Regions from separate parts of the Paenibacillus sp. EC2-1 genome, predicted to be linked through region 3. Evidence: predicted binding sites of a transcription regulator. Region 3 holds the regulator's gene; each other region holds the start of a gene.
What was found. The regulator Rex, encoded in region 3, represses fermentation and respiration genes when NADH is low (regulators of the CRP and FNR family bind a similar motif). The targets are predictions, from matches to a motif close to TTGTGAAATATTTCACAA.
Positions count from the first base shown of each region.

Region 1: the regulator Rex is predicted to act here: its motif matches at 1,554-1,571, upstream of pflB (formate C-acetyltransferase).
Region 2: the regulator Rex is predicted to act here: its motif matches at 1,718-1,735, upstream of ACK8P5_RS03515 (FAD:protein FMN transferase).

Region 1 is NZ_CP186006.1:1,999,335-2,002,551, reverse strand. Features, by position in the region: gene pflB (formate C-acetyltransferase) at 1-1,470, opposite strand, end outside; gene adhE (bifunctional acetaldehyde-CoA/alcohol dehydrogenase) at 1,747-3,217, opposite strand, start outside.
Region 2 is NZ_CP186006.1:733,750-736,966, forward strand. Features, by position in the region: gene ACK8P5_RS03510 (HD domain-containing phosphohydrolase) at 1-388, shown strand, start outside; gene ACK8P5_RS03515 (FAD:protein FMN transferase) at 511-1,596, opposite strand; gene ACK8P5_RS03520 (NusG domain II-containing protein) at 1,836-2,234, shown strand; gene ACK8P5_RS03525 (Gx transporter family protein) at 2,209-2,763, shown strand; gene ACK8P5_RS03530 (ATP-binding cassette domain-containing protein) at 2,798-3,217, shown strand, end outside.
Region 3 is NZ_CP186006.1:2,162,018-2,165,234, reverse strand. Features, by position in the region: gene ACK8P5_RS10270 (amidohydrolase) at 1-1,242, opposite strand, end outside; gene ACK8P5_RS10265 (redox-sensing transcriptional repressor Rex) at 1,229-1,882, opposite strand; gene dinG (ATP-dependent DNA helicase DinG) at 1,919-3,217, opposite strand, start outside.

The DNA.
Region 1 (3,217 bases), 160 kb from region 3:
CATGTACAGCTTCGCAAGCCATTCCATCATTGGTTTGAAGCGTTTCATGACTTCATCATAAGTCAGGTACTCGGAAGTGATAGCAGGGAATTCAGGTCCTACTTGTGCACCAGATTTCTCATCACGACCACCATTGATAGCATACAGAAGGGCTTTAGCTAAATTCGCACGAGCTCCGAAGAACTGCATTTGTTTACCGATACGCATAGCGGATACGCAGCAAGCAATACCATAGTCATCACCGTAGATTGGACGCATCAGATCGTCGTTCTCGTATTGAATCGAGCTTGTCTCGATAGATACTTTTGCACAGAATTTCTTGAATCCTTCAGGCAATTTCTCTGACCACAATACAGTCAAGTTTGGTTCTGGGGCAGGTCCAAGGTTGTAAAGGGTGTGCAAGAAACGGAAGCTGTTCTTCGTAACACGTGTTTCACCATTCACAGACATACCGCCAATGGATTCTGTTACCCAAGTAGGGTCACCACTGAACAAATCGTTGTAATCTGGGGTACGCAAGAATTTAACGATACGAAGTTTCATGACAAAGTGGTCAACCAGTTCCTGTGCTGTTTCTTCAGTCAGTGTACCTTCAGCCAAATCGCGCTGAATGTAAATGTCCAAGAACGAGGATACACGTCCAAGGGACATCGCTGCACCGTTCTGTTCTTTAATTGCAGCCAGGTAACCAAAATACAACCACTGGAATGCTTCTTTAGCTGTTGTTGCCGGCTTGGAAATATCAAAGCCATGCATTTCCGCCATTTGCTTCAATTCTTTCAGTGCGCGGATTTGCTCTGACAGCTCTTCGCGAAGACGGATCACTGGCTCATCGATCACATCAACTTCGAGGCTGCTTAGTTCTTTCAATTTATCTTTAATGAGGAAGTCAATACCGTATAGTGAGATCCGGCGATAGTCACCGATAATACGTCCACGTCCGTATGCATCTGGAAGTCCAGTGATGATACCTGCTCTACGTGCTGCACGCATCTCAGGAGTGTAGGCATCAAATACACCTTGGTTATGCGTTTTACGAATATTTGTGAACATATCCACGATGCTTGCTGGAAGTTCAAAACCATAGGCGTTACAAGCATCAATCATCATTTTAATTCCGCCAAATGGCTGAATCGAACGTTTAAAAGGCTCATCGGTTTGTACACCAACGATTTGTTCCTTCTCTTTATCCAAATAGCCTGGTTTGTGCGACACAATCGTAGAAGGTGTGTTTACATCCACATCCAATACGCCGCCCGCTTCACGCTCTTTTTTGGTTAGATCGGATACAATATCCCATAATGCTGTTGTATTCGCTGTAGGTCCAACCAAAAAGTCATCAACACCGTAATATGGCTCAATATTTAAAGCAATAAAGTCATTTACGTCTACTGCTTTTGCCCACTTACCTGTTTTGAACCCTCTCCAACCGGACTGAACGTCTTTAATTTCTTTCTCAATCACCGACATCTCTGATCCCTCCAATTTATGTTCTGTTGTTGAGGCATGAGCTTATGGTATATCTTCTCATGTCCAACATCCCAGATCAATAAATGTGACGCTTTTCACAATGTTGGGCGCTATCCCCTGTTTGATTGCGAACTTGAAACTGTAAGAATTATCATCTGAGATTGTTTTTACACTTTTATTGTAGTCCTGTTCAATATATACATCTGTGACTAATATCACAAGATTGGTGATATTAGTCACGTTGTGTTAAGGGCTGTTTGTTAGTTGTCGTTTCTGTTAGAAACGTCCATAGAATGCATTGCGATAAACATCAGCCAGCTCAGTTACAAGTGGCAGCTTTGGATTCGCAGTCGTACATTGGTCCTCAAATGCACGATCAGCCAAGTACTCTACCCGATTTTCGAAGTCCACTGGATCAATGCCCAGCTGTTGGAACGATTCTTCAATACCCAGTTTCTTGTTCAACTCACGAATGGCATTAATCAAGCTGTTAACCCCTTCTTCCGTTGTACGAGCTGGTAATCCGAGAATGCGTGCGATCTCAGCATATCTTTCATCCGCAACGAAGTGAGTATATTTAGGCCAAGCAGCAAATTTCGTAGGCTTCTTAGCATTGTAACGAATAACGTGTGGCATTAGAATCGCATTGGTACGTCCGTGAGCCGTATGGTACTGCCCGCCCCATTTATGAGCCAAGCTGTGGTTGATACCAAGGAATGCGTTCGCAAAGGCCATACCTGCCAAAGTAGAAGCATTATGCATTTTCTCACGAGCCAATTTGTCGCCTGTCAGGGCCGACTGTTCAAGGTACTGGAATACGAGTTGAATTGCTTTGATTGCAAGACCATCGGTATAGTCGTTTGCCATAACCGATACATAAGCTTCGATCGCGTGTGTCAGAACGTCCATACCCGTGTCGGCAACAGCCGTTTTTGGCAAGCTGTATACAAACTCCGGATCGATAATCGCTACATCAGGTGTCAACTCGTAGTCAGCCAAAGGATACTTCGTATTTCCAAGCACTTTATCGGTAATAACTGCGAACGAGGTTACTTCCGATCCTGTACCAGATGTTGTTGGAATCGCAACAAACTTCGCTTTTTGACCGAGACGAGGGTATTTGTAAATCCGTTTACGGATGTCCATGAATTTCTGTTTTAAGTTATTGAAATCTGTATCTGGATATTCATAGAACAACCACATCGCTTTAGCAGCATCCATCGGCGATCCCCCACCAAGTGCGATAATGCAGTCAGGTTGGAATCTCTTCATCATCTCAGCACCACGTTCAACCGTTGTTGTCGATGGATCTGGCTCTACTTCAGAGAATACTTCAATAGCAACAGGAATCTGACGCTGACGCAGATAATGTTCAACTCTCTCCACATATCCGAGTTTTACCATCATGGGGTCCGTTATAATCGCTACCCGAGTAATGTCCGGCATTTTAGCAAGATACTGTGTTGATCCTTTTTCAAAATAGATTTTATTCGGCACTTTGAACCACTGCATATTCACCGTACGATGATTCACCCTTTTCACGTTAATGAGATTGACAGCACTTACGTTCGAAGATGTTGCATTGCGTCCATACGATCCACAACCGAGTGTAAGCGATGGAAGGTTAGTATTATAGATATCACCAATTCCGCCTTGCGAAGATGGCTGATTCACAAGCACACGGCAAGTTTGCATACGATTCGAGAATTTTTGAATGATTTCATCATTGTTCGAATGGATTACCGAA
Region 2 (3,217 bases), 1.4 Mb from region 3:
GGATAATGTATTACTAAAAGAAGGGCGATTAACGGAAGAAGAATTTACACAAGTGAAATCACATCCGGAGCAAGGGGAGAACATTTTGCGCCAGATTGAACCAGCAGATGCTATGGCACCTTACCTGGAAGGTGTACGTTCCCATCATGAGCGCTTCGATGGTCGCGGCTATCCTGACGGGTTAAAGGGAAGAGAAATACCACTCTATGGACGCATTATAGCGGTTGCGGATGCTTATGATGCGATGACATCCGATCGCCCTTATCGGAGTGGTATGAGGGCATCTGAAGCGCTGAACATTCTAGAAGAGGGCCGGGGAACGCAGTGGGATCCCGATTTTGCAGGTATGTTCGTGAATTATATGAGGGCTACTAAGGAGAGCGCGTAAGAAGCTTAACAGCGATGTGTTCTGCTCTAGATCATCATAATTGTCAGAACCATACGACAGTATGTAACTATAATAACAGGGCACCCCTTCTTAACTTAGAAGAGATGCCCTGTTATTTTTAATTACTTCATGAGCTTATATTGGTCATTGGTCATTTCCAGTACTTCATCCATACCGGAGGTGATGTATACTTTCTTGTCCTTTGTAATAAACAGAGCCTCCACATGATCTAACTGTTCCGCGAATTCAAGACCACGATCAAGTCCCATAGAGAAGATGGAGGTAGATAACGCATCAGCATCAACTGATTTTTCTGTGAGGATGGTGACACTGCTTAAGTTATTATCAACAGGATAACCCGTCTGCGAGTCTAAAATATGGTGATAATATTTGCCGTCTTCCTCAAAGAAACGTTCATACACTCCTGAGGTCACAATCGTCTGGTTCTCAACTTTTAGGTTGCCAATGGGAATACCGCGTGTAAGGTCGGGGTCTTGAATACCGATGGTCCATTTACGACCGCCAGGCTTCTGACCAAGAGCAAGAACGTTCCCGCCAAGATCAATGATGGCACTATGGAAGTCATTGTCCGTCAAATATTTAGCAATGACATCTGCGGAGTAACCTTTGGCGATACCACCGAGGTCTAGAATCATGCCTTTTTGCTTCAGATATACTTCACGTTTATCTGGATTTAGCTCGATCAGATCATACTGGCTTAGTGGAATCAGTTTATCAATTTCGGCTTGATCAGGCACATGCGCACCCTCATTACCTATATTCCATAAGGAAACGAGAGGTCCGATTGCAAGATTGAAACGGCCATCTGTCATCTTGGAATAATCATAAGCTTTTTGGATGACACTAAAAGTCTCCTCAGACACTTGAACAGGTTTGATACCAGCATTACTATTGATCTTATAGAGCTCACTAGTGTTATTAGTGCGACTCATCTCAGCGTCAATCTTGTGTAGAAGCTCCTCAATTTCATTGAAATGCTGATCTGTGATTCGGCTATCATAAACCTTCACCTGAACGATGGTGTCAAATATATAGTATGACTTCTTAATGGGATCTTTGATTTCCGTCTGTTTACTAGTGGTCTTATCATTCGAATTTATGGAATTAGGGCCGGCGTTTGAACATCCCCCAACAATTAACAGGGCGGATAGGAGCAGAAGCAACGGAGATAGCTTGTTTTTTTTCACATCAATTCCTCATTTCCACCTGGTTTCGACTGGATTATAGCAGAGCCGACTGACGCGGGGATGTGAGACTTCTCATATTTTATTTAAAATTTTGATTAAAATTTTGGATTTGGTGATGATTTTGTGAAATCATTCTCAAAGGTGCAAAAATGGTTGTTTCCTACATTGAAGGATTGCCGGAGAGTGAGTATAATGAGGACGTCTAAGATTTATATAATCAAAAAATAAGGAAGATGCCTATGAAACGCGGTGACATGGTGCTGATTTCAGTTCTACTGGTAGCAGCCCTTATATTTCTTGTTCCGAGATGGTTAGGTGGAAGCGAAAGTGAAAAAAATCACAAAATTCCATTAACGGCAACAATTACGGTAGACGGCCAATTGTATAAGACAGTGGAGTTAACGGAAGAAGAACAGATCATTGAGATCAAGACGGATCATGGACTGAATATTCTAAAAGTACATGATTATGGCATCGAAATGATCGAGGCAGATTGTCCAGATAAAGTATGTTTAAGTTTTGGCTTTGTTGATAAGAAGAACCAGAGCATTGTTTGCTTGCCGCATAAAGTATTAGTTGAGTTGGAAGGTACTTCGGGAGGAGTGGATCAGGATGAAACCGACGCCGTTGTCAATTAGTGATTCAGCATTAATGCTAAAAAAGACAGTCATCATCGCCATATTTGCGGCTGTAGCTGTTGTCCTCAGTATCGTGGAATCATTGATTCCCGTAAACCTGTCGGTACCCGGTGCTAAGCTTGGACTTGCGAATATTATGGTGCTGACCTGCTTGTATTTCCTTCGTGGAAGAGATGCCATCACATTAATTGTGTTGAAGACCGTACTGACTGCAATGATTTTCGGAACCTTCTCTAGTTTCTTGTTTAGTTTGTTTGGTGCAGTTTTCAGTTTCGTAGTGATGTATGGACTTCTTAAGATAAGTGGAAAGAGATTGAGTCTGATCGGAATCAGTATCGCTGGTGGTGTGGCACATAATATTGGCCAATTGACCGCAGCTTCGATTATTTTCAAGACTTCTTCCATATTCTATTACTTACCGGCATTGCTGTTAACCGGTATCGTGACAGGTATTCTGATCGGGATCTCAGTTAGATATTTGGTGCCGTCTCTGTCGAAGTTATCTTTATTTGCTGGATTTACAGATTAATATACGAAGAACGAGAACAAGAGGGGGAGCTTGCGTGGATAAACCTGAACTTCATAGTCAAGATCATATGGAAGTTAACAAGTATGAGCGTGAAGGTGCCCCTCAAGCTCCAGCTGTATTAACACTTCAAGAGGTTAGTTTCTCGTATGACGGAGAGTCGGAGAATATCCGCTCCGTTAGTTTAACGGTAACGAAAGGGCAGTGGGTGAGCATTGCCGGGAGCAATGGGAGTGGTAAATCAACACTATCCCGGCTGTTTAATGGTCTTTTGTTTCCGGATGATGGGTTAGTTGAAACAGGTGGACTAAAGCTTATACCTGAGCATTTGAGCGCCATACGTCGTAAGGTAGGTATGGTGTTTCAGAACCCAGATAATCAATTTGTAGGCAGTACGGTAGAAGAGGATATCGCCTTCGGACTTGAGGGCTTGTGTATGTCTCGCTCAGCTATGAGA
Region 3 (3,217 bases):
GAGCGTTAAACAATTACCATTCTTGACGATCTGTTTACCATCGACCCATACATGTTCCACATCCTTCGCACTTGCTGAATAGACGGCATGTGATATGAAATCCGTGTGTGGTAAGAAATGGGCTTGATCCGTATTCAACGCAATAAAATCTGCTTTCATTCCTGGAGCGAGCGTACCAATTTCATCTAAGAATAGAGATTTAGCTCCATAGATGGTACCCATACGAAGTGCTTCCGATGCAGGCACTGCTGTCGGATCACCCGTAACACCTTTATGGATGAGAGCTGCTAAGCGCATTTCCTCGAACATATCCAGGTTGTTATTGCTAGCGGGACCATCTGTTCCTAAAGATACCGTAACGCCTGCTTTAAGAAGCTCTGGCACCCTCGCTACACCGCTCGCCAGTTTAAGATTACTCCCTGGGTTATGAGATACAGCAACCTTATGAGTTGCCAAAATTTCGATCTCTTCATCCGTTAAATGAACTCCATGAGCTACTAAAGTCGGTCTGGAGAATACACCTAGCTTTTGTAAATGAGCTACGGGTCTCAGACCATAATCCTGAACATTCTGCTGTACTTCTGCAGCGGTTTCGGACATATGTGTATGCAGTGGCAGATCCAGATCGTGTGCAACCTGAACAAACTTCTCAATGTAATCTGGAGGGCAAGTATATGGAGCATGTGGTGATATCATCGTTGTTATACGGCCGTCTGCTTTTCCATGCCAATCCTTGGCGAAAGCTGTAGCCTCATCCAATTTATGCTTCTGAACCTCTGGCGAACATAGTCCAATGACACCACGGGTTAACACACCACGCATGCCTGATTGTTCTGTTACTGCAGCGACCTGATCCATATGGTCGTACATATCCAGGAACGTTGTTGTGCCACCTTTTAGCATTTCAACTAGCGAAAGGGAAGAACCCCAATATACATCATTCGCTGTGAATTTAGCTTCCATTGGCCACATTTTCTCCTGCAGCCATACCTGAAGTGCGAGGTCATCTCCATATCCACGGAGAAGTGACATCGCTGTATGTCCATGTGTATTGATTAAACCGGGCATAAAGAAAAGATGCGTACCATCAATGATTTCAATATCGGCCTCGACCTGCGGTTCTTCTTCGCCAAGGTAAGTTATACGATCATTCTCGACGACCATATATCCACGCAGAATAGATTTCTCTTCCTGGAGGACAGCAAAGGTACCATTTTTGATCATCCACTTATGATTCGTCATGTTCGGCATCTTCCTTTCCATTAACTAAGTAATAGGCCAAACTTTGAAGGTCTGTCGTGAAATCCGCCGTATGGATGCGAATTTGTGGTGGAGCTTTCAGAATCGTTGGAGCAAAATTGAGAATCGCTTCAATCCCCGCTGATATCAAACTATCTGCTACAGCTTGCGCCTCGACATCGGGCACTGTAATAATACCGATCCGAATTCCCTTCTCCTTAATCGTTGAAGTCAATTCTTCCATAGGCTGAACCACAATATTGTTAATGGATGTACCCACTTTCGGAGTATATGCATCGAATATAGCAACAATCTTCATGTTATCTTTCAAGAACGCGTTGTAGTTAGACAAGGCATGACCAAGATTACCTGCACCAACAAGCACTACATTAATCTGCTGATCAAGCTTCAATATATGGCGGATTTTTTCAATCAGGTATGTGACATCATAGCCAATTCCCTTTCTACCGAAATCTCCAAAATATGCAAGATCCTTGCGAATCTGTGCTGGGTTCAAGTCTAGTTTTTGTCCTAACTCTTGCGAGGACACGGTTGCTACCTCCCGAACATGAAGTTCGTTTAGGTAACGTAAGTAAACGGGCAGTCTGCGTACTACGGCCTCCGAAATTTTTTCCGATTTCATGCATGCTCCCCCTAATAATAAACTCAAAATAATATTCTAATGTTCCTGTTCCTTCCCCATCCACTCCGTGATCCGAGAAACCATTTGCTCTGTTGGCATATGCTCCATCTTCGGTCCAGGTAGTGAATACAAGAAGTGCTTACCATAGTATGATTCAATTACACGGGTATCATATACAATGACGATTCCTTTATCTTGTGCTGTTCTTACAAGGCGTCCGAAGCCTTGTTTAAAGCGAATAACAGCCTGTGGCACAGATAACTTCATGAATGGATTCTTCTTTTGTTGCTGAAGTAATTCACTCTTCGCCTCAACAAGCGGATGATTTGGCGGTTGAAATGGCAAACGGACAATAGCAAGGCACGTTAGAGCCTCCCCTGGAATATCAACACCTTCCCAGAACGAACTAGTTCCCAAAAGAACGGAAGCACTGCTATCCTGAAACCTGCGAATCAGCTTCGTTCGACTCGTTCCATCCATGCCTTGTCCAAGAACAGCGATGTCACTAGATGACAAGGCTTCTTTCAAAGGCTCATATACCTGACGAAGCATACGGTAAGAGGTGAATAGCACTAACATGCGCCCCCGCGTCACCATGGCCGTATCTGACAGAGATTGGACCAAAGTATTTACGAACAAAGGATCTCCGACGGTTCCCTTTACGCTCGGAAAGTCTCTCGGAATTAACAATAATGCCTGCTCCCGGTAATTAAAAGGAGAAGGAAGTTGAACGGTGTTTAATCGTCCCTGTTCCGAAGCTTCTTGAAGTCCCAAGTTATCAATCATATACTGAAACGATTTATCTACAGATAGGGTAGCAGACGTTAGGATCACACTCTGTTTCTTATCAAAAAACAATTCCTTCAGCTGACTACTTACATCAACAGGCACCGCGTACATCTGCAAAGATTTGCTGCGGAAATTCCCATTGGCCTCCATCCAGTAAACAATACCGTCATCATTCAATGTCATAAAAAATTTCAAATTCTCACGATGGGAAGCCAAATCCTTAAAGAGCCCATTAATATCTGTAATCAAACTATCTGCACTATAATCATCCAGTTCTTCTCGAATCTCAGAAGTGAGCCGATCACCCTGACGAACCACTTCACCTAAGGTTACATATATTTGATTCTCAAGTTCTGTTAAGCTAACCCAATCCTTAGGTTTCTTAGAGGGCGATAGACGAAGTGTAAATTGCCCCACCTCACCTGAAGCATCTCCACGCTCAGGTAAAAGACCAAAAAGGAGATCATTTAGGCGATCCCAACTCTCCTTAACCGTTAGAAGATCAGGATAGATCCGATCAATGACTAATGTCCAATCCCCTGCCTT